4 regions of the Streptomyces sp. NPDC001156 genome follow, and region 1 is predicted to be linked to each of the others. Evidence: riboswitches for the same ligand, from Rfam matches in the RefSeq annotation. Region 1 holds a riboswitch; each other region holds the start of a gene.

Region 1 (7,366 bases):
CGGCACGCACCAGACGGCGCACTACGACGGGTACGCCGCCCAGCACTACGTCGCGTACGACACCGGCGCCCATGACACATCGGCCTGGGCGGCCGGCTACCAGCACCTCGCCGGAATCCCCGCGCAGGCCGCGCCCGCCGACGGCACCGGCCAGTGGGACGCCCACGCCTGGCTCGAGGGCGGCCGGCAGGCGGACCCGACCCAGCAGTGGGAATGGGGCACGCAGTCCTACGACACGGGTGCCTACGACGCCACGCAGTGGAACTCGGGCGCCACCACCGAGCATGAGGCGCACTACCAGCAGACCGAGGCGGCGGCCGCGACGGCCACCTTCGAGCACGTGGTCCCGGAGTCCTTCGACCACGAGGCGACCTCGACGTTCGACCACGCCGAGCCGTTCGACCAGCAGGCCATCGCGACCTTCGAAGCGGCCGAGTCCTTCGACGACTTCCCGTACGAGGACACAACCGCCGACGACCAGGGACCGGCGGACGACGCACCCGATGACGCCCCGTTGCTCGAAGAGCAGGAGGAGTTCGCGCCGGTCCCCGGACCGCGTGCCGCCTCCCGCGGCGCGAACCGGTCCCGGCGCCGTCCCCCCGCGAGGCGTTCCGCACTGCTGACGGTCGCCGTACCGTCGGTGTGCGTGATGGGGGTCGCCGGGATCGCCGCGGCGTCCGTCGGCACCGGCGGAGAGGACACCGGCACGACGAGCGCCTCCGCCGCCACTCCGGTGAAACCGTCCGCCGCCAACATCAAACTGGACTCGCAGCTCCAGAGCCTCTCCGCGGGCGCGAACGACTTCGCCGACCGGGCGAGCCGTACCCAGGAGCGCATCGACCTCAAGGCCCAGCAGGCGGCCGAGCTGAAGAAGGCGGCGGCGGAGGCGGCGCTCAAGGAGCGGCTGCGTCCGAAGTTCGTCCTGCCGGTCCTGCGGAAGGGGCTCAGCGCCTACTTCGGGCAGGCCGGTATCAACTGGATGTCCGTGCACACCGGTATCGACTTCCCGGTCTCGTACGGCACGACGGTGATGGCCGCGACCGACGGCACGGTCCGCACGCAGTGGAACAGCGCGTACGGCAACATGATGATCGTGACCGCGAAGGACGGTACGGAGACGTGGTACTGCCACCTCTCCAGCTACCGGGTCGCGAGCGGGACGACCGTGAAGGCCGGTGACCCGATCGCATACTCCGGCAACTCGGGCAACTCCACCGGCCCACACCTGCACTTCGAGGTGCGGCCGGGCGGGGGCGCCGCGGTAGACCCGCTGCCGTGGCTGCGCAGCCACGGGCTGGACCCGACCTGACCCGCTCCCCCGCCGGGCCCCCGCCGGTCGGCGAGGGCTCCCTCTTCGGACCCGCGGACTAGAGCTTCTCCACCGGCGCATACCGCAGCAGCAGCCGCTTCGGCTTGGTCTCCCCGAAGTCGATCGTCGCCTCCGCGTTGGCGCCCGTGCCCTTCACCCCGACGACCGTGCCCAGGCCGAACTGGTCGTGGGTGACACGGTCTCCCACCGCCAGGGAGACGACCGGCCTCTCCGTCGCACCGCCCCGCCTGGTGGCGAACCCGGACGCGCCCGCGGCCGAGGACCGCGACCGGGAGGACGACAGCGAGGCCGCCACACCCGAGAGCGGACCCGTCGGCACGGAGGCGGAGATGGCACCCTTCCGCTTCCAGTCCACGTGCTGGTCCGGGATCTCCTCCAGGAAGCGCGAGGGCGGGTTGTACGAGGGCTGGCCCCAGGCGCTGCGCATCGCCGACCGCGTGAGGTACAGCCGCTCCCGGGCACGGGTGATGCCGACGTACGCCAGGCGCCGCTCCTCCTCCAGCTCCTTGGTCTGGCCGAGCGCGCGCATGTGCGGGAAGACGCCGTCCTCCATGCCGGTCAGGAAGACCACGGGGAACTCGAGGCCCTTCGCGGTGTGCAGGGTCATCAGCGTGATGACCCCGCCGCCCTCTTCCTCGTCGGGGATCTGGTCGGAGTCGGCGACCAAGGCGACCTGCTCCAGGAAGTCGGCCAGCGTGCCGCCCGGTGCGGCGGCCCCGGCGGCGCCCTCGCCGCTCTCCTGCTCGAACTCCAGGGCCACGGCGGCGAGTTCCTGGAGGTTCTCGATGCGGGTCTCGTCCTGTGGGTCCGTCGAGGCCTGCAACTCCGCCAGATAGCCGGTGCGTTCGAGGACGGCTTCCAGGACGGTGGCCGGTCCCGCGCCGGACTCCACGATCGTCCGCAGGTCCTCCATCAGCGCGTTGAACCGCTTGACCGCGTTGGTCGAGCGGGCCGCCATGCCGTATGCCTCGTCCACCCGGCGCAGCGCCTGCGGGAAGCTGATCTTCTCCCGCTGGGCCAGGGCGTCGATCATCGCCTCGGCACGGTCGCCGATCCCCCGCTTCGGCACGTTCAGGATCCGCCGCAGCGGCACGGAGTCCTCCGGGTTCGCCAGCACCCGCAGGTACGCCAGGACGTCCCGGACCTCCTTGCGCTCGTAGAAGCGGACGCCGCCGACGACCTTGTAGGGCAGGCCGACGCGGATGAAGATCTCTTCGAAGACACGGGACTGGGCGTTCGTGCGGTAGAAGACGGCGACGTCGCCCGCCTTCGCCTCGCCCGTGTCGGTGAGGCGGTCTATCTCCTCGGCGACGAACTGGGCCTCGTCGTGCTCGGTGTCGGCGACGTAGCCGGTGATCCGCGCGCCGGCGCCCGCGTTGGTCCACAGGTTCTTCGGGCGGCGGGACTCGTTGCGCTCGATGACCGCGTTGGCGGCGCTCAGGATCGTCTGCGTGGAGCGGTAGTTCTGCTCCAGCAGGATCGTGGTGGCGTCCGGGTAGTCCTCCTCGAACTGGAGGATGTTGCGGATGGTCGCGCCGCGGAAGGCGTAGATCGACTGGTCGGCGTCACCGACGACGCACAGTTCGGCCGGCTGCAACTCGTCCTCGCCGGGGGGTACGTCCACGGGGTGCTCACGGGTGCCGACAAGCTCCCGGACGAGGGCGTACTGGGCGTGGTTGGTGTCCTGGTACTCGTCCACGAGGACGTGACGGAAGCGGCGGCGGTAGTGCTCGGCGACGTCCGGGAAGGCGCGCAGCAGGTTCACCGTCGTCATGATCAGGTCGTCGAAGTCGAGCGCGTTCGCCTCGCGGAGCCTGGACTGGTAGAGCGCGTACGCCTGGGCGAGGGTCTTCTCGAATCCGTCGGCGGCCTGCGCGGCGAAGTCCTCTTCGTCGATCAACTCGTTCTTCAGGTTGGAGATCTTCGCGCTGAAGGACTTCGGCGGGTATCGCTTGGGGTCGAGGTCCAGGTCGCGGCAGACGAGCGCCATCAGCCGCTTGCTGTCGGCCGCGTCGTAGATCGAGAAGGAGGATGTGAAGCCGAGTTTCTTGCTCTCCCGGCGCAGGATGCGGACGCACGCGCTGTGGAAGGTCATCACCCACATCGCGTTCGCGCGCGGGCCGACGAGGTGCTCGACGCGCTCCTTCATCTCGCCCGCGGCCTTGTTGGTGAAGGTGATCGCGAGGATCTGCCCAGGGTGGACGCCGCGCTCGGCCAGCAGATGGGCGATGCGGTGCGTCAGCACACGGGTCTTGCCCGAGCCGGCGCCGGCCACGATGAGCAGGGGGGAGCCGGCGTGCACAACGGCCGCGCGCTGGTTCTCGTTGAGCCCCTGGAGCAGTGCCTGGGGGTCGATGACCGGGCGGGGCGCGCCGTCCCTGTAGTACGCCTCACGGTCCGGGGGTACGTCGAAACGCCCGCCGAACAGATCGTCCGGAACCGGTTCCGGAGCGTGATCGTCCTCGGGCGGCGGGGGCTGCTCCTCAGCGGCCGGGGTGGCCTTGAGGTCCGCCAGGAAGCTGTCGTCAAAGAGGCTGCTCATCGCTCTCCGAGTCTAGGCCGCCCCACCGACAACCGGCCGCCGCCCGGGAAACACACCGACCGGCCTGGGCTCTGCGATGGATGATCTTCCGAAACCGACCACAAGGACTCCGTCACCTTCCGGGATCGATCGGTCACCAGCGGAAACGGATCGCATGGGGCCGACATGCCTGCCCAGGACCCCGCTCGAGCCCGTGCGGACAGGAAGACGACACCCCTCCGACAGCCGCGACAGGAACGAGTCAACTCATCACAGAACTGCCCATATTGACCACGGGCCGACGGATTCATGAGCCAGGTCACGAAAATGTATCGGGCATATCGAACATCAACCTTCACACAGACCACATCAGTTGGCTACCGTTCCCGGCGGGCCGTACGACCCCCACCGGCGAAGGTCGCCGGGTCGCGCGGCTTCCGCCGAGTCCGGTGCGCCCTCGTGGCAGCCGGAGCCGGGGACCCACCCGATCCTGGGGTGAATCGGCCGACCGCCTTTCGGGGCAAGGCCGTAGGGCACGCCTTCCGAACCACCCGCCCGAACCCGACAGCTAACTCGGTAGGCGGAGTACGGAAGGAGTCGCCTCCCATGGCGCCGCACCGCAAGGCCCGCCCCTCAGGCACGCGCATCGCAGGCATACGGACCCCCGCCCTCGCGACGGCGGCCCTCACCTCCGTGGCCCTGCTCTCCCAGACGGCCAACGCCGCGCCCTCCACCGATGGCAAGCCGAGCATCGAAGAGGTCGAGAAAAAGGTCGACGACCTCTACCGCCAGGCCGAGTCGGCGACCGAAAAGTACAACGCCGCCAAGGAGAAGACGGCCAGCCAACGCAAGCGCGTCGACACGCTCCTGGACGACGTCGCCAGACGCACACAGAGTCTCAACGAGGCTCGGGACAAGCTGGGTTCGTTCGCCGCCGCGCAGTACCGCACCGGGGCGGCGGCCCCCGACACGGCCACGCTCCTGCTCGCCGACTCGCCCCAGGACTACTTCGACCAGACCCAGTTGATGGGCCGGCTCACCAGTCGCCAGAAGCAGGCGGTCGACGAGTACACCACCGACCAGGCCGCGACGATGGACAAGCGGCGCGAGGCCACCCAGAGCCTGCAGACGCTCACGGAGTCGCAGCAGACCCTCAGGTCGAGCAAGACGACCATCCAGACGAAGCTCGCCGCCGCACGGAACCTGCTGTCGGATCTGACCGCCGAGGAGAAGGCGCGGCTCGCCGCGATCGAGCAGAAGAAGCAGGAAGAGGCTCAGCGCCAGGCGGAAGAGCTGGCACGGCAGCAGGCGGCGCAGCGAGAGGCCGCGCAGCGCCAGGCGGCTCAGCAGAAGGCGCAGTCGAGCACGCCGAGCACTACGACCGGTTCGACGGACACGTCCGCCACGGGCTCCTCGAACGCGACGAAGGCGGACCAGGTCCTGGCGTTCGCCCGGGCCCAGATCGGCAAGCCCTACGCGTGGGGCGCCACCGGACCGGACTCGTACGACTGCTCGGGGCTGACCCAGGCCGCTTGGAAGGCCGCCGGGGCGACGCTCCCGCGCACCACGTACGACCAGGTGAACGCCGGCACGACGGTCTCGCTCACCGACGCCCAGCCCGGTGACCTGATCTTCTTCTACGACGACATCAGCCACGTCGGCATCTACATCGGCAACGGCATGATGATCCACGCCCCGAAGCCCGGCGCATACGTCCGCGAGGAGTCGGTCTACTACGGCGGCGCTTCGATCATCCACAGCGTGGTGCGGCCCGGCTGAGGCCGGTTTCCCTTTCCGGTACGGGGCACGCGCGCGTGGGGTTGTTTTCGGCCTCCCGCGCGCGTGCCCCGTACGCATCGCGCGTGTGCGTCCCTAGCATCAGGCGCATGTCAGGCACCTCCGAGCTCCGCACCTGGTGGACACAGCGTCCGCCCGCCACCGGGGCCGCCGTGATGGCGACCGGCATCCTGTCGGTCGGGCTGCATCTGACCGGGTACGGGGTCCTCTCCCGTATCGCCCTCGCCCTGACGGCCGCCGCCTGGCTGGGGCTCGTCGTCGACGTCGGCGTACGGGTGCTGTGGGAGCGCGACCGGTGGGCTCGGCAGGCTCTCACGGCGACCGCACTCGCCCCTGTCGCGGCGACCGCCACGCTGGGCACGGGAGTGTCCATGCAGGGCGGGCAGCCGCTCGCCGAGGCGCTTCTCGCGCTGGCCTTCGCGCTGTGGGTGGGCTTGCTCCTCCCGGTCGCACTGCGCTGGGAGCGGCCTATGCCCGGGGCCGTGTTCCTCGGGTGCGTGGCCACGCAGGGGGTCGCCGTGCTCGCGGCGATGCTCGGGGCCACGGTGGGGACCGCATGGCTCGTGCACACGGCGCTGGTGCTCTTCTGGCTCGGGCTGGTGTTCTACCTGATCGGGCTGCGGTGCTTCGACCTGCGGCAGACGGCGACCGGTGCCGGAGACCACTGGATCGCGGGCGGCGCGCTCGCCATTTCCGCGCTGGCCGGGTCCCGGCTCGTGGCAGCCGGGCACAGCGGGCGCTACCTCTGGAGCAACGACGACAAGGGCGTCCTGCGGGAAGTCACGCTCGCCCTCCTCGTCCTCGCCCTCGTCTTCTACTGCGTGCTGGCGGCGGCCGAGCTGCTCCGGCCGCGGCTGCGCTATGACACGCGGCGCTGGTCGACGGTCTTCCCGTTGGGGATGACAGCGGTGGCGAGCCTGTCGGTCGCCACCACCCGCGGGGTGTCCTGGCTGCGCGGCCTCGGTGAGGTCCTGCTGTGGATCGCGGTGGCCGCCTGGTGCGTGGTCCTCGCCATGGCGGTCTCGTCGGTCCTGGGAGGCCTCAGGTCCAGAGCACCGCGATGAAGATGTTCGCGGTGGTCAGCGCACCGACGAGGGCGAAGGGACCCTTGTCGATCTTCTCCTCGTCCCGCTTCACGTAGACCAGGCCGAGAATCACGATCAGCAGGGCCAGTTTGACACCGATCTTGAACGTGTTGACCGAGTGGTGGTCCGCCTGGTTGAGGCCGACCAGGACGACTCCGGTGACCAGCATGGTCAGCGCGCCGTGGAGCATGCCGGGCACGAAGCGGGCGGTGCCCCGGCCCATCGCCTTCATCTGGGTGAGGAAGCCGCCGAGGAGCGCGGCGATGCCAACGATGTGCAGGCCGACGAAGAGATGGATGAGTACGTCCATGGGGCGGAGCCTAATCAGGGGTGCGCAGGTCCCCTGACACCGGCCCCGCGGATGTCAGGCCGCTCACACGGCCCCTGGATCCGCATATATGCCCCCCATAGCACTCCATCGACTCTCCCGCTCTCGGAACCGCCGCATCGGTCATCGCAGAGCGTGATGTCGACCCAGTCATGTCGGGATAACGCTCACATACGGTCACCGTCAGTCCAGTCGGGTCACTTCCGTACTTTGCGTCACAAGACGGTCACAGTGAGGTTTAACGTCCTCCACCAGGTGACCGGCTCCCCACCGCCGCCCGGGCCAGGGGCGGCCGTCGGACACCA
Region 2 (7,366 bases), on a different contig from region 1:
CGCCGCCCTCTTTCTGGGCGCGCTCGACATATGGAACACTGGTCTAGACAACCCTGAACACCTGAAGGGCAGCATCACATGGCTGAGCGCCGCGTCAACGTCGGCTGGGCCGAGGGCCTCCACGCCCGCCCCGCCTCCATCTTCGTCCGGGCAGCCACGGCCTCCGGTATCCCCGTGACCATCGCCAAGGCGGGCACCAACCCGGTCAATGCCGCGTCCATGCTCGCGGTTCTCGGGCTGGGCGCCCAGGGCGGCGAGGAGATCGTCCTCGCTTCCGACGCGGAGGGCGCGGACGCCGCGCTGGACCGTCTCGCCAAGCTGGTCGCCGAGGGCCTCGAGGAGCTTCCCGAGACCGTCTGACCCTTCGGGCAGAGCACCACACGGCGGAGCCGCGTCGGCCTTCGGGCAGACGCGGCTCCGCCGTTTTCGCACCCGTTCACGGCACCCGTCAGCGCGGCTCCTCAGGCCTGCCATCACCGAGCGCCCACACCCCGGTCCCGGCCGAGCGGCCGCCATGGTGCGCGAGGCACCCTCGCACGGTCACCCGGTGCGACGTTCCACCAACATGCCGCCCTCGCACCGCCTCCGGCCGCGCAGGAAATTCAGCAGGCCACATCGAATAGCGCGCAAGTCGCACAGATATCGCACGCACCGGATTTCCGTGCGCCCGGGAAAAGGCAGCCTGAATAAACCCCTGCCGAATATCTCTCTTTGTATACGTCGCCCATGTTAATGACGCAGTCCCGACATGTTTACGGCATGTTGCGAAGTCCTCACGCGCTCCGCCCGGTCCGTCGCACCGGGAATGCGCAGCCGGTGCGCCGCGGTCGCACGCTCGGTGTGCACGGCCGTGATGGCCCGCGCCCGCTCGCTGTCCCCGCGTGCGACGGCGTCCACGATGCCGCCGTGCTCCGCCCAGGACTCCACCGGGCCGGCCGGTGCCTCGACCGCGTACATCCAGGAGATCTTGTGCCGCAGCTGAGCCAGCGTGGAGGTCAGCGCGGGGCTTCCGCAGGCTTGCGCCAGCGTCTCGTGGAACCAGCCGCCCAGAGAGCGCAGATCTTCGCTGCCGCCCTTCCTGGCCCGCTCCTGACCCAGTCTGACCAGGCCGCGCAGCACCTTGAGGTGGGCCTCGGTGCGGCGCTGCGCGGCCCGCGCGGCACACAGCGGCTCCAGCAGCATCCGCATCTCCAGCAGGTCGGCGGCCTCCTGTTCGGTGGGCTCCGCCACGCACGCGCCCGCGTGCCTGCGAGTCACGACGAACCCCTCGGCCTCCAGCGTGCGCAGCGCCTCGCGCACGGGGACGCGGGAGACGCCGTACCGGCGCGCGAGAAGCTCCTCGGTGAGCCGGCTGCCGCGCTCGTAGACACCCGCGACGATGTCATCACGGATCGCCGTGCATACCGAGTGCGCCGGAATACGCATGCCCGACCTCCGCCTTAATCCCCGCGAAACGTCGCCGATTGACGTGTTCAACCGACTCTATTGCAGCGGACCGGAATTTCCGACCGCGGGCCGGAATCCATGGATATTTTTTGGACAGACAGCCGTTCGAAAGAGGAAGGCCCCGGCTGCTGAGCCGGGGCCTTCCAGGGGCGCGCGCCTGCTTCGGGCGGGTCGTCAGACGTTCACGCCGTGCGACCGCAGATAGGCGACCGGGTCGATGTCCGAGCCGTACTCCGGGGACGTACGGGCCTCGAAGTGCAGGTGCGGCCCGGTGACATTGCCGGTGGCCCCGGACAGGCCGATCTGCCGGCCCGGAGTGACCGTCTCGCCCACGGAGACACCGATCGACGACAGGTGGCCGTACTGCGTGTAGGTGCCGTCGTTCATCTTGATGACGATCTGGTTGCCGTACGCGCCACCCCAGCCCGTCTCGACGACCGTGCCGGAGCCGACCGCGTGCACGGGCGTGCCGGTCCCGGCGTGGAAGTCGATGCCGGTGTGGGTGCCGGACGACCACAGGGAGCCGCCGGTCTTGTAGCCGGTCGAGACATAGGAGTGGGAGATCGGCGCCACATACGCGTTCAGGCGCCGACGCTCGGCCTCGCGGGCGGCGCGCTCCTTGGCCTCGCGGTCCTGCGCGGCCTTCACCGCGGCACGCACACGCGCCGCCTGCTCGGCCTTCTTCTGCTCCGCGGCCTGCCTCTGGGCGGCGGCCTGTGCGTCGATCTTCTGGGCGACCGAGTCGCCGAGGGTGACGGCCTGCATCAGGCCGGTCTGCTGGACGGGGTCGCCGGCGGCGAACGCCGGGGTGGTCAGAGCGCCGATGACACCGGTGGTGGTGAGCGCCGCGACGCCCACGGCGCTGGTGGTCGTGCGCATGACGCGGCTCGGCCGCCGGTGCTTCCCGGTGGCGCAGGTGAACGCCATGAAGTGGCTGGTCCTTTCCTTCCTTCTCGCCTACCGGGTTAGCTGACGGGTTCGGAGCAGGAAGGTCTCCTACGGGCGCATGCCCGATTCACCCCAGGGACTTGTGCCCGCCAAGGCCACGAAGGCGGCGACAGCGGGCTCCGTCGGCCGCGCAGGCGGCCACGAAAGGTGGGTCCCCGGCTCCCCTGGCTCGCGCCGTACGGGGACTCGGCGATGACTGTCCGGCGCCGCGGGTGCGGCGCACTGTCTGACGGACAGCCTGAGAGACGCTAAGAGGACGGTCTTTCAATCACCAAACCGAACAGAGTGTTTGTAGCGCATCCCACAGGGCAGAGAGGCAACCTCTATGGCAATACGGACAAATAGCACACAAGTGGGGCCCTGGTGCCGGAAAAGGCACCAGGGCCCTCATGTACCCGCCGTGCGACGCGCACCCGTCTTTCAACCAGGTCGCGATCGCACCGGGTTGCGCCTCGCGGGCGCACGGCGTCGCTCTACTCGGCCCGTACGACGCTCACTTCGCCGATACCCAGCGCCTTGACGGCCTCCTCGATCGCTGCCGCGTCGCCCACCAGGACGGTCACCAGCCGGTCGACCGGGAACGCGTTCACGACGGCGGCCGTGGCCTCCACCGTGCCCGTGGCGGACAGCGCCTGGTACAGCCTCGCCTGGTAGTCGTCCGGGAGGTGCTGCTCGACCTGGTCGGCCAGCGTGCTCGCGACGGCCGCCGCAGTCTCGAACTTGAGCGGCGCGACACCCACCAGGTTCTGCACGGCGACGTCCCGCTCGGCATCCGTCAGCCCCTCGGCGGCGAGCGTGCGCAGCACCTTCCAGAGGTCGTCGAGCGCCGGGCCGGTGTTCGGCGTGTCGACGGAGCCGCTGATGGCGAGCATCGCGGCGCCCGTGCCATCGGGCGCGGAGCGCAGCACCTGGCCGAACGCCCGCACTCCGTACGTGTAGCCCTTCTCCTCGCGCAGGACCCGGTCCAGACGCGAGGTGAGGGTGCCACCGAGGCAGTAGGTGCCGAGCACCTGGGCGGGCCACACCCGGTCGTGACGGTCGGCGCCCACGCGGCCGATCAGCAGCTGCGTCTGGACCGCCCCGGGGCGGTCCACGATGATCACGCGACCGGTGTCCTCGGCGGTCACCGGGGGCACGGGGCGCGGCTTGGCGGGCGCGCCGGTCCAGGCGCCGAGGGTCTCCCCGAGAAGCGCGTCGAGGTCGAGCCCGGTGAGGTCGCCGACCACGACGGCGGTGGCCGCCGCCGGGCGCACATGCCGGTCGTAGAAGGCACGGACGGCGGCGGAGTCGATGCCCTGGACCGTCTCCTCGGTGCCCTGGCGCGGGCGCGACATGCGCGAGGACGCCGGGAACAGCTCCTTGGACAGTTCCTTGGCGGCACGCCGGGCCGGATTGGCGATCTCGTGCGGGATCTCGTCGAGGCGGTTGCGCACCAGACGCTCCACCTCGCTGTCCGCGAACGCCGGCGACCTCAGGGCGTCGGCGAGCAGCCCGAGCGCCTTCGAGAGACGGGAAGCGGGCACTTCCAGGGAGAGGCGGACGCCGGGGTGGTCGGCGTGCGAGTCGAGGGTGGCGCCGCAGCGCTCCAGCTCGGCGGCGAACTCTTCGGCGGAGTGCTTGTCGGTGCCTTCCGAGAAGGCACGCGCCATGATCGTGGCGACGCCGTCGAGGCCGGCCGGCTCGGCGTCCAGGGGCGCGTCGAGGAGCACCTCGACGGCGACGACCTGCTGGCCGGGGCGGTGGCAGCGCAGCACCGTCAGGCCGTTGTCGAGCGTGCCGCGCTCGGGCGCCGGGAATGCCCAGGGCCGGGCCGCGCCGGGCTGGGGCTGCGGGTGGAAGTCCATGGTCGCGAGCTCGGTCACTTCGCCGACTCCTCGGTCTCGTCGGTGGTTTCGGCGCCTTCCGGGGTCTCGGCCTGGGCCGCGACCGGCTCGTACACGAGTACCGCGCGGTTGTCCGGCCGCAGCCGGGCCTTGGCGGCCTCCTGCACCTCCTGGGGCGTGACCTCGAGCACGCGCCCGACGGCGGTCAGGGCGAGCTGCGGGTCGCCGAACAGCACGGCGTACCTGCACAGTTCGTCGGCGCGGCCCGCGACCGTGCCCAGCCGGTCCAGCCACTCGCGCTCCAACTGGGCCTGGGCGCACTCCATTTCCTCGTCCGTGGGGCCCTCCTCGGCGAACCGGGCGAGCTCCTCGTCGATGGCCGCCTCGATGACGGGCACCTCGACGTCACCGGACGTCTTCACGTCCAGCCAGCCCAGCGAGGGCGCTCCGGCCAGCCGCAGCAGGCCGAATCCGGCGGCGACGGCGGTACGGTCGCGCCGGACGAGCCGGTTGTACAGGCGGGAGGACTCGCCGCCGCCGAGGATGGTGAGGGCCAGGTCGGCCGCGTCGCACGCGCGCGTACCGTCCTGCGGAAGCCGGTAGGCGGCCATCAGGGCGCGCGCCGGGACCTCCTCCTCGACGACCTCGCGCAGCTGCTCGCCGATGACGTCGGGCAGCGAGCCGTCGCGCGGCTCGGGCTTGCCGTCGTGGGAGGCGATGGACCCGAAGTACTTCTCGATCCAGGCGAGCGTCTGCTGGGGATCGATGTCACCGACCACCGAGAGCACGGCGTTGTTGGGCGCATAGTACGTGCGGAAGAAGGCCCGCGCGTCCTCCAGGGTGGCCGCGTCCAGGTCCGCCATCGACCCGATCGGCGTGTGGTGGTACGGGTGGCCCTCCGGGTAGGCGAGCGCGGTCAGCTTCTCGAACGCCGTGCCGTAGGGGACGTTGTCGTAGCGCTGGCGGCGCTCGTTCTTCACCACGTCGCGCTGGTTCTCCATGGACTCGTCGTCCAGGGCAGCTAGCAGCGAGCCCATGCGGTCGGCCTCAAGCCAGAGGGCGAGCTCCAGCTGGTGGGTGGGCATGGTCTCGAAGTAGTTGGTGCGCTCGAAGCTGGTGGTGCCGTTCAGCGAGCCGCCGGCGCCCTGGATCAGTTCGAAGTGGCCGTTGCCCTTGACCTGGCCCGAGCCCTGGAACATCAGGTGCTCGAAAAGGTGGGCGAGACCGGTGCGGCCCTCGACCTCGTGACGCGAGCCGACGTCGTACCAGAGGCACACCGCCGCGACCGGGGTCAGATGGTCCTCGGAGAGCACCACGCGCAGCCCGTTGGCCAGGCGGTGCTCGGTCGCTGTCAGGCCCCCGGAGCCTGCCTCGGCTGTGGCCGTGTGACCCATGGGCATGTACATCCCTTCGCTCGCGGAAGCTGTCGCGGAGAACCGCGGTTTCCTGCCGGTCCTGTCACTGTATGCAAGCGTGCGGACCAGTGGACAAGTTCCCGTGTGTCGTACGCCGAGAGCGAGACCGTGATTACGGGGGGTGGACGAACGAATGCACCATTGACGCGGTCCGTCCGGCACCGCGGGACGGCCGCGATGGCCGCCCGCGGACACCCGCTGCCGGGTCCCGGGGCCCTTGGGGACGGGTACTGGTCGGGGTTGTCGGTGCGGCGGTCCACAATGGTCCCCGTCAGTTTCGTTCATGCCCCGCGCAGACTGTGAAGGAGCCGGCAGCGATGGCCCGCCGCAGCACGAAGACCCCGCCGCCCGACGACGCGTACGAGGAGAGAATCCTCGACATCGACGTCGTCGACGAGATGCAGGGCTCCTTCCTGGAGTACGCGTACTCGGTCATCTACTCCCGAGCCCTGCCCGACGCGCGCGACGGCCTCAAGCCGGTGCACCGGCGCATCGTCTACCAGATGAACGAGATGGGCCTGCGTCCCGAGCGCGGCTATGTGAAGTGCGCCCGTGTCGTCGGCGAGGTCATGGGCAAGCTGCACCCGCACGGCGACGCGTCGATCTACGACGCCCTGGTGCGCATGGCGCAGCCCTTCTCGATGCGCGTCCCCCTGGTCGACGGCCACGGCAACTTCGGCTCGCTGGGCAACGACGACCCGCCGGCCGCCATGCGGTACACCGAGTGCCGGATGGCCGAGGCGACGAGCCTGATGACCGAGTCGATCGACGAGGACACGGTCGACTTCGCACCCAACTACGACGGCCAGGAGCAGGAGCCCGAGGCCCTCCCGGCCGCCTTCCCGAACCTCCTGGTCAACGGCGCCTCCGGCATCGCGGTCGGCATGGCCACGAACATGCCGCCGCACAACCTCGGCGAGGTCATCTCGGCCGCCCGCCACCTGATCCGCCACCCGAACGCGGACCTGGACACCCTGATGAAGCACGTCCCGGGCCCCGACCTGCCCACCGGCGGCCGGATCGTCGGCCTCTCGGGCATCCGGGACGCGTACGAGACGGGCCGCGGCACCTTCAGGATCCGTGCCACGGTGTCGGTGGACAGCGTGACGGCGCGCCGTAAGGGCCTGGTCGTCACCGAGCTTCCCTTCACGGTCGGTCCCGAGAAGGTGATCGCCAAGATCAAGGACCTGGTCGGCTCGAAGAAGCTCCAGGGCATCGCCGACGTCAAGGACCTCACCGACCGCGAGCACGGGCTGCGCCTGGTCATCGAGATCAAGAACGGCTTCGTGCCGGAGGCCGTGCTGGAGCAGCTCTACAAGCTGACCCCGATGGAGGAGTCCTTCGGCATCAACAACGTGGCGCTGGTCGACGGCCAGCCGCTCACGCTGGGCCTCAAGGAGCTGCTGGAGGTCTACCTCGACCACCGCTTCGAGGTCGTCCGGCGCCGCTCGGAGTACCGCCGCGGAAAGAGGCGCGACCGGCTCCACCTGGTCGAGGGCCTCCTCACGGCCCTGGTGGACATCGACGAGGTCATCCGCCTGATCCGGTCCAGCGACAACTCCGCGCAGGCCAAGGAGCGCCTGATGGAGCGCTTCTCGCTGAGCGAGGTCCAGACGCAGTACATCCTCGACACCCCGCTGCGCCGCCTGACGAAGTACGACCGCATCGAGCTCGAGGCGGAGAAGGAACGGCTCAACGCCGAGATCGCGGAACTGACCCGGATCCTCGAGTCCG
Region 3 (7,366 bases), on a different contig from region 1:
CGCCCGCACAGCGGGCCTCGACGTCCCGCTTCCGCAGGGCGAGGGCATCGGCTACGAACTCCTGGTGATGGCGACGCGAGCGGAGTCGGAGGGCGTGGACCCGGAGGCAGCACTACGAGCGGCGGCCCGCGCGTACCGGGATGCGATCCGGGGAGCGGAGGGCGACGACTGAGGGGTCGCTGACCCGGGCCCGGGGCGGAGGCGGCTAGGGACCGCGGGCTGTCGGGTACGCGGTTCTTGGGGGCGTGCCGGGGCCGGGTCCATGTTGATGCCGGCACGGGGCTGTGCTGCTGCCAGGCATGCGGACACGGAGCGGGCGTGTCCGGGGTCCATGGCGGCATGACGGCGGTGGTGCTGCCCGGTGTGCGGTTCCTGGGGCGGGCCTCTGCGCCGGTCCGTGGTCGGTGGCGGCATGACGGCGGTGGTGCCCGGTGTGCGGTTCCCGGGGCGGGCCTCTGCGCCGGTCCGTGGTCGGTGGCGGCATGACGGTGGTGCTGCCCGGTGTGCGGTTCCTGGGGCGGGCCTCTGCGCCGGTCCGTGGTCGGTGGCGGCATGACGGCGGTGGTGCTGCCCGGTGTGCGGTTCCTGGGCGCGGCCCGGCGTCGGGCCCGCGACCGGATCGGTCAAAGCCGCAGCAAGGCGACGTCGGCAGCCGATCCGGGCGCAAGGCCGTCGGGAAGGGCCCCGACGCGTGGCTCGGTCTGCCGGATACCGTCGAAGTGTGACCAGCCCGTCCCGTCCCCAGCCCTCGGCGCCCGAACTCTTCACCTGGGAGTTCGCCGCCGACCCCTACCCCGCCTACGCCTGGCTCCGCGAGCACGCTCCCGTGCACCGGACGAAACTGCCGAGCGGGGTGGAGGCCTGGCTGGTCACCCGGTACGCCGATGCCAAGCAGGCCCTCGCCGACCAGCGGCTCAGCAAGAACCCGGCGCACCACGACGAACCCGCGCACGCCAAGGGCAAGACCGGCATCCCCGGCGAGCGCAAGGCCGAGCTGATGACGCACCTGCTCAACATCGATCCCCCGGACCACACGCGGCTGCGGCGGCTCGTCTCCAAGGCCTTCACCCCCCGTCGCGTCGCCGAGTTCACACCCCGGGTGCAGGAGCTGACCGACCAGCTCATCGACCGCTTCGCGGAACGCGGCTCCGCCGATCTCATCCATGAGTTCGCCTTCCCGCTCCCCATCTACGCCATCTGCGACATGCTCGGCGTCCCCCGCGAGGACCAGGACGACTTCAGGGACTGGGCCGGGATGATGATCCGGCACGGCGGGGGACCCCGGGGCGGGGTCGCCCGGTCCGTCAAGAAGATGCGCGGCTATCTCGCCGACCTCATCCACCGCAAGCGCGAAGCTCTGCCCGATGCGCCCGGCCCCGGTGAGGACCTCATCTCCGGGCTCATCCGCGCCTCCGACCACGGCGAGCACCTCACCGAGAACGAGGCCGCCGCCATGGCCTTCATCCTGCTCTTCGCCGGGTTCGAGACAACGGTCAATCTGATCGGCAACGGGACGTACGCCCTCCTCACCCACCCCGAGCAGCGTGCCTGGCTGCAGGCCTCCCTCGCCCGTGGGGAGCGCGGGCTGCTCGAGACGGGGGTCGAGGAACTCCTCCGCTACGACGGCCCGGTCGAGCTGGCCACCTGGCGGTTCGCCACCCAGCCGCTCACCGTCGGCGGGCAGGACATCGCCCCCGGCGATCCGGTGCTCGTCGTGCTGGCGGCCGCCGACCGGGACCCGGAGCGGTTCGCCGATCCCGATGTGCTCGACCTCTCCCGCCGCGACAACCAGCATCTGGGATACGGCCACGGCATCCACTACTGCCTCGGCGCCCCCCTCGCCCGCCTCGAGGGGCAGACCGCCCTCGCCACGCTCCTCATCCGGCTGCCCGATCTGGAACTCGGGGCGGACCCGGTCGACTTGCGCTGGCGCGGCGGACTCATCATGCGGGGATTGCGAACTTTGCCCGTAAAGTTCGCGACGGATCGTGATGTGCGACGGCCGTCTGGCGCCGATTCCGGAGGATGACGCGGCGATCACGCGGGCGGTCCCGTAGTCGGTCCCGGAAAGGTGACACGCACTCAACTCTGTGATCTTCACGTGATCTGCGCTGCATTAACTTGTGACAAGTGATCGCTTGGCGCTACCTTCACGCAGCAGCGCGACGACATGCCTCAACCGTCGCGCCGGTCCCTGCTGTCGTGTGAAAGGCAAGCGCATGCTCTCCGGGAACGGCCGTCACCGGCGCCCCCGCCAGGCTCCGGCTCTCCTTGTCGCGGCAGGGGTGACCGGCTCAGCGATCGCGATCCCGCTGCTGGGCGCCACCGGTGCGAGCGCGGCCTCCGGTATCACCTGGGACCGGGTCGCGGAGTGCGCGAGCGGAGGCTCCTGGAGCGCGGACACCGGCAACGACCGCTACGGCGGGCTCCAGTTGACGCAGCAGGACTGGGACGAGTACGGCGGCCTCGACTACGCCCCCAGGGCCGACCAGGCGAGCCGCTCCCAGCAGATCGCCGTCGCCGAGAGGATCCTCGACGGCCAGGGCGTCTCCGTCTGGTCCGCCTGCGGTCTGGTCGCCGGCCTGAGTGAGGACTCGGCCTCCGCGCACGTCGACACCGGCCTCGCGGGCGAATCCTCCGACGGCGGGTCCTCCTCCGGCTACGGCATGGACTCCGGACTGTCCGAGTCGTCTGGATCGACCACTTCGGGGCACTCATCGCCTTCTTCGTCCGCCTCCTCCTCTTCGTCGCCTTCCTCCGGGGCGAGTGAGAAGTCCTTCAAGGGTGCTTCCCGATCGGCGGGGTCTCAGGGTGACGGCGACGCGTCCACTGAAGCGACGAAGAGCGACGAGTCGGACAAGTCCGGGCAGAGCGACACCTCTTCGAGGGCCGGTCGTCATCGCGGGAGCAGCGCCGACGAGAGTGCGGCGGGTGACCGTGCGGGCGACTCGGCCGCCCGGCACGCTTCGCGCGGCTCCAGCGCCGGGCGCGACGTCGCCGACGGCTCGTACACCGTCCGGCCCGGGGACAATCTGACGGCCATCGCCGACTCCCTTGACCTGAAGGGCGGATGGGCCAAGCTGTACGACGCGAACAAGAAGACGGTCGGCGCCGACCCCGACCTCATTCTCCCCGGTCAGAACCTTGAGATCGGTACCGAATCCGACGCCGGGCAGCAGTGAACTGCCTTGCCGTTCCAGGGGACTTCATGCCCTGGTTCGTGGCGAATGTCTGATTTGGCGAGAGTGAGATATGAGTCTCATAAGCCCTGATCGTCTTTGAAATTCCGCGGATCGACTGCTTACGGTCGTGTCCGCTCGCCACAGCGGGCCCCCACGGTCGCAACGCCGAATCCTGCCAGCGGCCGTGTGGGAACAGTCGACGCGTCAAGCGCCGTAGGCAGGAGCGGGGGACCCAAGGTAAGCGCCGCGCCCGGACATTGACCGGGACGGCTCGGGGTGAAGCCGCGCACCACGTCGTGCGCGGCCGGGCAACTCAACCGGCCCGAACCCGACAGCTCACCTCGCAGGCGTCGGTGAGGGGATCGAACCATGCTGTGTTCCGGCAAGGGCAAGCACCGCCGCCCGTCCAAGGCCACTCGCGCCGTCACACTCGCCGGCGTCGCCGGCGCCGCCATAGCCGCTCCGCTGCTCGCGGCCGGCAACGCCTCGGCCGCCACCTCGGCCGAGTGGGACGCCGTCGCCCAGTGCGAGTCCGGCGGCAACTGGGCCATCAACACCGGCAACGGTTTCTACGGTGGCCTGCAGTTCACGAACTCCACCTGGGCCGCCTACGGTGGCACCGCCTACGCCGCGCGTGCGGACCTGGCAAGTAAGGCCCAGCAGATCGCCGTCGCCGAGAAGGTCCTCGCAGGCCAGGGCAAGGGTGCCTGGCCGGTGTGCGGCAAGGGCCTGTCGAGCGCCCCCTACAACGGCGCCGCGGCCTCCACGAACAACTCGGCGAAGAGCGCCACGACCACTCGCTCGACCGGTGAGCAGACGGCCAACCGCTCCGCGCAGCGCCCGGCTCCCCAGAAGACGGTCACCACCCCGACCGGCCAGAAGATCAAGAAGGGCGACGGCGAGTACAAGGTCGTCAAGGGTGACAGCCTCAGCTCGATCGCCGAGAAGCACCACGTCCAGGGCGGCTGGAAGAAGCTGTTCCAGCTGAACAAGGACATCGTCAAGGACGCCGACCTCATCTACCCGGGTCAGCAGCTGCACCTGAAGTGACAGCTGCCGGGCAGCCGGCTCACAGGGTCCCCCCAGACGTGACCTCCATGGTGGGGGTCACGTGAGATCCACCCCCGTCCCCACGGGCTCCCCGCTCCGGTGCGTGTTCCCCCGTACGCACCGGAGCGGGGCCTTTTTGCCTGCGCGCCGTGCGATTTTCACCGGGCTTTCCTCTCCTCCTTTGTTCCGAGTAGGAACAATGTGTACCGTCACCCTGTCCTGGACGGTCGGTCGGCTGGCCGCCCACCCGGGACGGATAGGCTCTAGTCGCAAGGTGCCCCGCACTCTCAGCGTCACATCCATGAAGGAGATGCTCGTGCCGTCCATCGACGTCGTCGTAGCCCGGGAAATCCTGGACTCCCGCGGCAACCCCACGGTCGAGGTCGAGGTTGGCCTCGACGACGGCAGCACGGGTCGTGCCGCCGTCCCGTCCGGCGCCTCCACCGGTGCCTTCGAGGCCATCGAGCTCCGCGACGGTGACCCCAACCGCTACCAGGGCAAGGGCGTCGAGAAGGCCGTCCTCGCCGTCATCGAGCAGATCGGCCCGGAGCTCGTCGGCTACGACGCCACCGAGCAGCGCCTGATCGACCAGGCGATGTTCGACCTGGACGCCACCGACAACAAGGGCTCGCTCGGCGCCAACGCCATCCTCGGCGTCTCCCTCGCCGTCGCCCACGCCGCCTCCGAGGCGAGCGACCTCCCGCTCTTCCGTTACCTGGGCGGCCCGAACGCGCACCTGCTGCCGGTGCCGATGATGAACATCCTGAACGGCGGCTCGCACGCCGACTCCAACGTGGACATCCAGGAGTTCATGATCGCCCCGATCGGCGCGGAGTCCTTCTCGGAGGCCCTGCGCTGGGGCGCCGAGGTCTACCACACCCTGAAGAAGGTGCTGAAGACCAAGGGCCTGTCCACCGGCCTCGGTGACGAGGGCGGCTTCGCCCCGAACCTCGGCTCCAACCGCGAGGCCCTCGACCTCATCCTCGAGGCCGTCAAGCAGGCCGGGTACGTGCCCGGCGAGCAGATCGCCCTGGCTCTCGACGTTGCCGCCTCCGAGTTCTACAAGGACGGCAAGTACCTCTTCGAGGGCAAGGAGCGCTCCGCCGCCGAGATGACGGAGTACTACGAGGAGCTCGTCGCGGCCTACCCGCTCGTCTCCATCGAGGACCCGCTGTTCGAGGACGACTGGGCCGGCTGGAAGGTCATTACCGACAAGCTCGGCGACAAGGTCCAGCTGGTCGGCGACGACCTGTTCGTCACCAACCCCGAGCGCCTCGCCCGCGGCATCGAGGAGGGCACCGCCAACGCCCTGCTCGTGAAGGTGAACCAGATCGGCTCGCTGACCGAGACCCTGGACGCCGTCGAGCTGGCCCAGCGCAGTGGCTTCAAGTGCATGATGTCGCACCGCTCCGGCGAGACCGAGGACGTCACCATCGCCGACCTGGCCGTCGCCACCAACTGCGGCCAGATCAAGACCGGCGCCCCGGCCCGCTCCGAGCGCGTCGCCAAGTACAACCAGCTGCTGCGCATCGAGGAGATCCTGGACGACGCCGCGGTGTACGCCGGCCGCAGCGCCTTCCCGCGCTTCAAGGGCTGAGTGCGCTGAGAACGCCTTAGCCGGTCGTCCGTACGTCCCCGTACCCGGTCCCGTACCGTGTGCGGGGACGTACGCACGTATGAAGGGGAGGCGGGAGACATGGCCGGGAAGGACGGCGACCGGTTCTCCACCGCGACCAGGCTGCGGCTGCTCGGGGAACAGACGGCGGCCCGGGTCTACCGCTCCCAGACCAAGCGGCAGGCGCGGCGCTCCCGGCTCACCGGCCGGGCCGCGCTGCTCGCCCTCGTACTGTGCTCTCTGGTCCTGGCGCTGGCCTACCCGATAAGGCAGTACGTCTCCCAGCGCGCCGAGATCGCCGACCTGGAGCAGCAGCAGGCGCAGGCCCGTGAGCGGGTCGAGCAGTTGCGCGACCTCAAGGCTCGCTGGCAGGACGACGCCTACGCGGAGCAGCAGATCCGGCTGCGGCTGCACTATGTGATGCCGGGGGAGACCGGTTACATCGTGATCGACCCGGACGCCGCCAAGCGGGCGCGCGCGGACCGTGCGATGGCGGCGCGCCCCTGGTACGCGAACATCTGGGACGGGGTCGACAAGGCCGACAAGCCGTGAACGGCGGCGCCGCGCCGAACCCGCCGGCGGGCGAACCGCCGATGCGCCCTGCACGGCTGAGCCGCCCTCCTCGACTTGGCATCCTGGACGGCAGAGCGGACCTGAACCGATGGACCGTCGTGAACCGATGGACAAGTGAAGCGCCGTCCCGACCCGCACCGGAGAGCCGCCCGCGACCGACGAGCCGACCGTGAACCCGAGAGCCGCTGCGCCCGTTGACCCAGTGACCGGACGAACCAGCGCACCGATGAGAAAGACAGTCTGAAAGACAGCCATGGACATGCCCCCGCCGCCCACCCCGCGCACCGAGCCCACGGACGCGGACGTCGAGGCCATCAAGCAGCAGCTCGGGCGCTCCCCGCGCGGGCTGCGCGCGATCGCGCACCGGTGCCCGTGCGGGCAGCCCGACGTCGTGGAGACGGCGCCGCGCCTCCCCGACGGCACACCCTTCCCGACGACGTACTACCTGACGTGCCCGCGCGCCGCCTCCGCGATCGGCACGCTGGAGGCGAACGGCGTCATGAAGGAGATGACGGAGCGCCTGGCCGCCGATCCCGAACTGGCCGCCGCCTACCGCGCGGCGCACGAGGACTACATCGCCCGCCGTGACGCCATCGAGGTCCTGGAGGGCTTCCCGAGCGCCGGCGGCATGCCGGACCGGGTGAAGTGCCTGCACGTGCTCGTGGCGCACTCCCTGGTCGCGGGACCGGGCGTCAATCCGCTGGGCGACGAGGCGATCGCGATGCTGTCCGAGTGGTGGCGCAAGGGCTCGTGCGTGACGCCGGCGGGCGCGCCGTCCGGTGACGAGGGGGACGTGGACACGTCGGGCACCGGCTGGTTCGCCGCCAAGCCCGTCGAAGATGAGGAGGACGAGAAGTGACACGCGTCGCCGCCGTCGACTGCGGTACGAACTCCATCCGGCTCCTGGTCGCGGACGCGGACCCGGCCACCGGCGAACTCCGCGAAC
Region 4 (7,366 bases), on a different contig from region 1:
TCACGTCGCGCGTATGGCTTACACTGGTATCACCGACGCGGGGTGGAGCAGCTCGGTAGCTCGCTGGGCTCATAACCCAGAGGTCGCAGGTTCAAATCCTGTCCCCGCTACTGATGGCCGAGGGCCGGAGTCCGAAAGGGCTCCGGCCCTCGGTGTTTCCTCCGCCCGGCGCGTCCACCGGTTCGCTCCCGGTCCATACCCCGGCCGGCCCACAGCGGTCGCCCTCCGCTCCCCTTCCGTGAAGCCTGGACGCGTGGTGCAGCAAGCAGGCCCGCTGTGGCTCGAGGAGTCGTACGACGACCACGACCAGCCCGGCGGCCGACCGTCCGGTGAACCCGTGCCGGCCGCCGGTGCCGGGGACACCCCGTCACCGCGTCGAGTCGAGCGCGAGAACCGTCGTTTCTTCTGCGCGCGGGCGTTCCTGAGCGCCCTGCCCGCCCTGCTCATCGCCATCGGGACCGGCTACGACTTCCTCGGCCCGTCGGATGTCACGGCCGGCCCGTTGTTCACCGCCGCGCCGCTCGTCGCCGCGCCGCTCTACTCGCTGCGCGGCACGGTGCTCACCGGTGTGGCGGCGGTGCTCGCCGTCCTCGCCGTCCACCTCAGGCTCGGCCTTCCCGGGAGGGCCGACGCGGTCACCGAGATGGGCACCGTCGTGACCGTCGCCGTCCTGGCCGTCCTCATCAACCTGCTCGTCCGGCGCAAGAACGAACGCCTCGCCTCCGCCCGGGGGATCGCCGAGGCCGTCCAGCGTGCCGTGCTGCCCGAGCCGGCCCCACGGATCGGCGGGCTGGACGTCGCGGCCCGGTACGAGGCCGCGCAGGCCGGGGCCTTCATCGGCGGCGACCTGTACGCCGTGCAGGACTCCCCGCACGGGGTACGGCTCGTGGTCGGCGACGTGCGGGGCAAGGGCATGGGAGCCGTGGCCGCGGTCGCCGTGGTCATCGGCGCCTTCAGGGAGGCCGCCGAACAGGAGTCGACCCCGGAGGCGGTCGCCCAGCGTCTGGAGCGGGCACTGTCGCGCGAGGGCACTCGGCGAGACGGACTCGACGCGTGCGAGGGGTTCACCACCGCGGTCCTCGCCGAGATCCCGCACGGCGGCGGGGTCGTCCGGATCGTCAACCGCGGCCACCCCGCGCCCCTCCTCCTGCTCCCGGACGGCACGCTGCGGCTACTGGAGGCCCGTGAGCCGGCGCTACCCCTCGGCATGGGAGACCTCGGGGTCTGGCCCGACCGTAGTGAGGAGTGGGAGTTCCCGCCCGGGGCGACGCTGCTCCTCTACACCGACGGCGTCTCGGAGGCACGGGACGCGCACGGCGAGTTCTATGATCCCGCCGCCCGGCTCGCCGGCCGCGTCTTCCCCGGTCCCGGCGCACTGCTGGCCGCGGTCACCGAGGAGGTCGCCCGCCACACCGGCTGCCGCGCCACCGACGACATGGCCCTGCTGGCCGTGCGCCGGCCCGAGCGCCCTTGATGGGTGACGCTCGGTGGTCGAGCGGTGCCCCTGCGCATAACAACTGATACACCGTCAACACTTGTGAGGTGCATGAGGCGTAGCCAACTCGCCCGTTTTGGGTCGGTCATGGCATGAAAGTCCTGGCCAAGTACGTCAAGGATCTGTTCAACAGCTTGGAATCCGGGCTCCGCGTCTATTAACGTTCGATAACGCAGCGCGGTCGTCCCAGCCGTCACAAGAGGCGGCTCCGTGCGCATGCCGAATCCCGCAAGGGAACCGGGGAACCACCAACTTGGGGTGAATCGGGCGGATACCGCCGCGGAAGCACGGCCGGTATACGCGCGTAGGAGACCTTCCTCTCCGAACCCGTCAGCTAACCCGGTAGGCGAGACGGAAGGAAAGGAGTGCGCCCACGTGGCGTCCAACCCGCCTGCCCAGAGCACCTCGTCCGCTCCCAACGCCACTCAGACGTTCGGGTACGCACCCGGCGCCGAGGAAGGCCCCTGGGAGGAGTGGAACCCCACTGAGGAGTCCCTCCGTCCCGTCCGCGGCCGGCACCGCGTCGGCAAGCAGCGCGGAGGAGGGCTCGCACGCAGCTCCACCGTTTTGGGCGTCGGTGTGATGGCCGCAGTCGGCGCGGGCGGCATGGCCACCGCGCAGACCGGCAAGCCGCCGGTGTCCATATCCATGCCGGACCTCTCCTCGGTCACCGAATCGGCCAAGGCCCTCATCGGCCAGGACACCGCCGCCCCCAAGGGCTCCGCCACCCCTCTGAGCACCGCGGGCGTCTCCACCGCCGACGCCGCCGCGGGCACCAAGGACGCGGGTGAGGCGCTGCGCACCCGGATCATCCAGCAGGCCGAGGCCCAGCAGGACCGGATCGCCGTCGAGGCCGCCCGGGCCGCCGAGGACGCCGCCGCGCAGAAGGCCGCCGCCGCGGCCAAGAAGGCGCAGGAGGACGCGGCTGCGAAGGCCGCCGCGGACAAGCAGAAGGCCGCGGAAGAGGCCAAGAAGAAGGCCGAGGCGGAACGGCTGGCGGAACTGGCCAAGCAGTTCACGCTGCCGACCTCCTCCTACACCCTCACCTCCCGCTTCGGTGACGCCGGCGCCATGTGGTCCTCCGGGTACCACACGGGCCTCGACTTCGCCGCTCCCACGGGCACGCTCATCAAGGCGATCCACAGCGGCACCATCACGGAGGCCGGCTGGGCCGGATCGTACGGCTACCGCACGATCCTGACCCTCGACGACGGCACGCAGCTGTGGTTCTGCCACCAGTCGTCGATCAGCGTCAGCGTCGGCCAGAAGGTGGCCACGGGCGATGTCATCGGCCGCGTGGGCGCGACGGGCAACGTGACCGGGCCGCACCTGCATCTGGAGGTCCACCCGGGCGGCGGTGACGCGATCGACCCGATGGCATGGCTGCAGAGCAGGGGTCTCAACCCCTGACGGTTCGGGCGGGCCCTCCGCGGCCTCCCTCCCCGGCTCCGGCAGTCCTGACGTAACCCCCCCACGTCAGGACTGCCGGTCGTGGTCGTCGTCTCGAGTCGGAATACGTCGATCCGGTTGTTTACGCGAATTTTGCGGCGGTTCCGGAAGGCGCCCGTCCGGTACGGGCGTTGGGATTGAGCATGACTTCTCTTCGCAAGCTCGGTTCCTCCGACCTCGAGGTCTTTCCGCTCTCTCTCGGCGGCAACGTCTTCGGCTGGACCGCGGACGAGGCCCAGTCCTTCGCGGTGCTCGACGCCTATGCGGCGGCGGGCGGCAACTTCGTCGACACCGCTGACTCCTACTCGGCCTTCGCCCCGGGCAACAAGGGCGGCGAGTCGGAGACCATCATCGGCAAGTGGGTCAAGGCGCGCGGCAACCGCTCGGACGTCGTCATCGCCACCAAGGTCAGCCAGCACCCGGAGTACCAGGGCCTGCGCGCCGCCAACATCAGGGCGGCGGCCGACGCGTCCCTGCGCCGTCTGGACACCGACTACATCGACCTCTACTACACGCACTTCGACCAGCCCGAGGTGCCCGTGGAGGAGATCATCGGCGCACTGGACGAGCTGGTGAAGGCGGGCAAGGTGCGTGCCATCGCCGCCTCGAACATCTCCCCCGAACGCCTCCAGGAGTCCCTCGACCTGTCCGACCGCGAGAACCTCGCGCGGTACGTGGCGCTGCAGCCGCACTACAACCTGGTCTCGCGCGACACATACGAGGGCACGCTGGAGGGCGTCGCCTCCCGCGCCGGTCTCGCGGCCGTCCCGTACTACTCCCTCGCGGCCGGATTCCTGACCGGCAAGTACCGGCCGGGTACGACGGTGGACTCGGCGCGTGCGGGGCGTGCCGGTGAGTACCTGAAGTCGGAGCGAGGACTGCGCGTGCTGGCGGCCCTGGACGAGGTCGCGCAGGAGCGGGGCGCGGAGATCGCGACGGTGGCCCTGGCGTGGCTCGCGGGCCGGCCGACGGTGGCGGCCCCGATCGCCTCCGCCCGCACGCTGGAACAGCTCCCGGCCCTGCTGGCGGTGGGGGACCTGACGCTGACGGACGACGAGGCGGCGAAGCTGACGGCGGCGTCGGCGTAAGGGCCGCCCGCTTCCCCCCGGTCGTCCCCCCGGGTCCGGCGGCGCCGAGCCTTCCGCGACCGCTACGAGCGGTACGGGTTGTAGGTGGGATACGGCGCCGCCGGACCGTAGGGCCCCGGCCAGTACGCCGGGGCGTACCCGTAGATCGGTGGGACCTGCGGTGTCACCACCGGCGGGGCCACCGGTGTCGTGGCCCGCGCGGCGTATGCGAGCGTCGGCCGTGCCACCGACCGCCGCGCCCACAGCTCGTCCAGCAGTTCCCGTTCCCGTACGACGAAATCGGCGTCGGCCCGGCCCCGGCGCCCCCGGTGGCGCAGGAACGCGAGCGAGGTGGCGTACGCCTCGTACTGCGCCACCGAACGTGCCGCGGGCTTCCCGAAGTGGTGGCGTGCGTACTCCCGGGCCAGCCGCCGGGCCCGCATCGAGCCGAGGACGAACGGTTCCACCGGGCCCAGCCACCCGGTGACCGCGTACACCGGCAGCTCCTCCCGCACGGTCCGCAGCTCCCGCTGCCGCGTCCAGACGACCAGCCAGGTCAGCAGCGCGAACGCGGGCACCATGAATGACGCGTAGACCGCGAAGAACCCGTAGTCGCCGAATGCCGAGGATCCGTTCCACATGGCGTGCATGCCCATCGCGAGCAGCAGCCCGACCAGCGGCAACAGGACCCGGCGCAGGTGCTTGCGCTCCGAGGTGAGGGCGGCGATGCCGAAGCCGATGCCGGTGAGCACGGTGAACAGGGGATGGGCGAAGGGGGACATCACCACGCGGACGAAGAAGGTCGCGGCGGTCACGGACGCGAGCCCCCGCTGCCCGCTCAGCTCGTCCGTGCCGAAGGCGGTGCCCAGGTAGAGGATGTTCTCGGTGAAGGCGAAGCCGGTCGCGGTGACCCCGGCGATCACCACGCCGTCGACGATCCCGGTGAAGTCCCGTCTGCGGAAGAGGAAGACCAGCAGCACGGCCGCGGCCTTCGCGGACTCCTCGACGACGGGCGCTATGACGGTCGCACCGAGGGTGTCGGCGCCGTGCGGGTCGGCGGTGGCGGTCGCTATCCATTTGGTCGCGAAGCTGTTCGCGACGATCGCGATGAGCGCGGCCGCGCACGCACCCCAGGCGAAGGCGAAGAGCAGATTGCGCCACGGTCCCGGTTCGACCCAGTCGAGCCAGCGGAACGCGGCCACGAGCAGGGGCACGGGCAGCACCGCGAGGCCCAGCCCCACCAGGAAGCCCTTGGTGCCGGTCTGCTCCCGTACGAGGGCGAGGATGACGAGCCCGGAGAGCGTCAGCAGTGTGATCGACGCGCCGTAGCGCACCCACCGCCTCTGCCACCAGTGCGGGTGCCCCAGGGTGCCTCCACCGGAGTCGCCGGCCGGATGCGACGGGTACGGGGGAAACGTGGCCACGGCATCGACCCTAACGAGGAAGGGGCGCCGCCCGCGACGGGGCCTGGTGAGGGGCCCGCGGCTCAGTCGCCCGCGGAAGGCTGGTCCCGGTGCTGTACACGCCGGAAGAGCAGGTCGTTCACCACATGACCCTTCTCCAGGCCCTGGCCCTCGAAACGGGTCAGCGGCCGGAAGTCGGGACGGGGCGCGAAACCGCCGTCGGGCTGGGTGTTCTCGAACTCCGGATGTGCGGTGAGTTCCTCGAGCATCTGTTCGGCGTACGGTTCCCAGTCCGTCGCACAGTGCACCAGCCCGCCGGACCTGAGGCGGGTGGCGGCGAGTGCGAGGAACTCGGGCTGGATGAGGCGCCGCTTGTGGTGGCGCTTCTTGGGCCAGGGGTCGGGGAAGTAGACGCGCAGCCCGTCGAGCGAGTCCGGCGCCAGCATCTCGCGGAGCAGGATGATCGCGTCGCCGTTGCCCACCCGGACGTTGGTCAGCCCGCCTCGATCGGTGAGACTCAGCAGGTTGCCTTGGCCGGGAGTGTGCACGTCGACGGCCAGGACGTTGGTGGCCGGGTCCGCCGCGGCCATCGTCGCGGTGGCCTCGCCCATGCCGAAGCCGATCTCGAGCACGACGGGGTTCGTGTTCCCGAACAGCTCCGCGAGATCGACGATCCGCTGCCCGTCGATGTCCAGCCCCCAAGCGGGCCACAACCGCTGCAGCGCGTCCGCCTGCCCGGCCGTCACCCGGCTGCGCCGTGGTTGGAAACTACGGATCCGGCGCTCGAAGTGCGACCCGGCCGGATCGGCCATCGGCCCGTCGGGGAAGCGCGGCTCGCCCTTGGCCCGGGCAGGCCGAGGGGACGCTCCGGCGGCAGGGGTGATGGGTCCGCGGGGGGCGATGACGTGGTGGTCTTCGGAAGCGAAGTCGATGGACTCAGACACAGTGGGACCAATTTTACGGGCCGATGCGGCCCGGTCGGTCGAGTCCGTCCACGGCCGCGGGCGATCGTGCCGTCCGGTGCACATGAGGGCAGGCGTGGGCGCCGTGGCGGCACCCGCGAGCACGGGCCCGTGAACCGGACCGTCGTCCGCACTCGGTGCCGGGCGGTGGCTCACCCCTGGTCCAGCCCGGCCAGCACCCGCCGTGCCACCTCCCGGCCGATCGGCAGCGAAGCGGTGGCGGCGGGCGACGGAGCGTTCAGCACATGGACCGTCCGCGCGCCCTCACGGATCAGGAAGTCGTCCACCAGCGTCCCGTCCCGCAGCACGGCCTGCGCCCGCACCCCGGCCGCGGTCCGTACGAGGTCGTCCTCGCCGACACCCGGCAGCAGTCTGCGCACGGCCCGGGTGAACGCCGCCTTCGACACCGACCGGCGCAGCTCCCCCGCCCCGTAGCGCCAGTGCCGCCGGGCCATCCGCCACGCGCCCGGCCAGGCCATCGTCCCGCCTAGCTCCCGCGGCTGTACGACTCCCCAGCCGTACCCCTCGCGCGCCAGCGCCGGCACCGCGTTCGGCCCGATGTGCACCTCTCCGTCGATCCCCCGCGTCAGATGCACCCCGAGGAACGGAAACGCCGGGTCCGGCACCGGGTACACCAGGCCCCGCACCAGCTCGGGCCGCCGCAGCGCGTAGTACTCGCCCCGGAAGGGCACGATGCGCATGCCCGGGTCGTCACCGGTCAGCCGGGCCACCTCGTCACAGTGCAGCCCGGCGCAGTTGACCAGAACGCGTGCGCGAAGGACCGTTCCGTCGTCTGTGCGCGCGGCGACCCCGAGGGAAGGGCGCCGGTCGATCTGCACCACCTGCGCGCCGTACCGGATCTCCGCCCCCGACGCCTCGCCCAGCTGCCGGGCGACCGCCACGTAGTCGCAGATCCCGGTCGTGCCCACATGGATGGCCGCAAGGCCCTGCACCTCCGGCTCGTACTCCGAGATCTGGGCGGAGCCCAGC

Evidence for each region. A riboswitch is a leader RNA that binds a small molecule or an ion and turns the genes downstream of it on or off. The one in region 1 is predicted to bind cyclic di-AMP.
Region 2: another riboswitch for cyclic di-AMP. It lies ahead of ACWDA7_RS28270 (M23 family metallopeptidase); the one in region 1 lies ahead of ACWDA7_RS32310 (NlpC/P60 family protein).
Region 3: another riboswitch for cyclic di-AMP. It lies ahead of ACWDA7_RS28535 (transglycosylase family protein); the one in region 1 lies ahead of ACWDA7_RS32310 (NlpC/P60 family protein).
Region 4: another riboswitch for cyclic di-AMP. It lies ahead of ACWDA7_RS17320 (M23 family metallopeptidase); the one in region 1 lies ahead of ACWDA7_RS32310 (NlpC/P60 family protein).

Annotation. Positions count from the first base shown of each region.
Region 1 is NZ_JBSFJX010000094.1:24,315-31,680, forward strand. Features, by position in the region: gene ACWDA7_RS32300 (M23 family metallopeptidase) at 1-1,309, shown strand, start outside; gene pcrA (DNA helicase PcrA) at 1,368-3,872, opposite strand; cyclic di-AMP (ydaO/yuaA leader) riboswitch at 4,280-4,449, shown strand; gene ACWDA7_RS32310 (NlpC/P60 family protein) at 4,458-5,630, shown strand; gene ACWDA7_RS32315 (tellurite resistance/C4-dicarboxylate transporter family protein) at 5,738-6,712, shown strand; gene ACWDA7_RS32320 (hypothetical protein) at 6,690-7,043, opposite strand.
Region 2 is NZ_JBSFJX010000072.1:3,072-10,437, reverse strand. Features, by position in the region: gene ACWDA7_RS28280 (HPr family phosphocarrier protein) at 79-360, shown strand; gene ACWDA7_RS28275 (GntR family transcriptional regulator) at 730-1,425, opposite strand; gene ACWDA7_RS28270 (M23 family metallopeptidase) at 1,621-2,373, opposite strand; cyclic di-AMP (ydaO/yuaA leader) riboswitch at 2,387-2,596, opposite strand; gene ACWDA7_RS28265 (M16 family metallopeptidase) at 2,868-4,256, opposite strand; gene ACWDA7_RS28260 (M16 family metallopeptidase) at 4,253-5,617, opposite strand; gene ACWDA7_RS28255 (DNA gyrase/topoisomerase IV subunit A) at 5,950-7,366, shown strand, end outside.
Region 3 is NZ_JBSFJX010000073.1:20,252-27,617, reverse strand. Features, by position in the region: gene ACWDA7_RS28550 (nucleoside triphosphate pyrophosphohydrolase) at 1-172, shown strand, start outside; gene ACWDA7_RS28545 (cytochrome P450 family protein) at 722-2,029, shown strand; gene ACWDA7_RS28540 (transglycosylase family protein) at 2,220-3,182, shown strand; cyclic di-AMP (ydaO/yuaA leader) riboswitch at 3,382-3,547, shown strand; gene ACWDA7_RS28535 (transglycosylase family protein) at 3,552-4,232, shown strand; gene eno (phosphopyruvate hydratase) at 4,543-5,829, shown strand; gene ACWDA7_RS28525 (FtsB family cell division protein) at 5,929-6,399, shown strand; gene ACWDA7_RS28520 (DUF501 domain-containing protein) at 6,674-7,279, shown strand; gene ACWDA7_RS28515 (Ppx/GppA phosphatase family protein) at 7,276-7,366, shown strand, end outside.
Region 4 is NZ_JBSFJX010000030.1:15,841-23,206, reverse strand. Features, by position in the region: tRNA gene ACWDA7_RS17330 (tRNA-Met) at 37-110, shown strand; gene ACWDA7_RS17325 (PP2C family protein-serine/threonine phosphatase) at 254-1,474, shown strand; cyclic di-AMP (ydaO/yuaA leader) riboswitch at 1,703-1,859, shown strand; gene ACWDA7_RS17320 (M23 family metallopeptidase) at 1,871-2,905, shown strand; gene ACWDA7_RS17315 (aldo/keto reductase) at 3,088-4,032, shown strand; gene ACWDA7_RS17310 (PrsW family intramembrane metalloprotease) at 4,095-5,435, opposite strand; gene trmB (tRNA (guanosine(46)-N7)-methyltransferase TrmB) at 5,498-6,358, opposite strand; gene lhgO (L-2-hydroxyglutarate oxidase) at 6,529-7,366, opposite strand, start outside.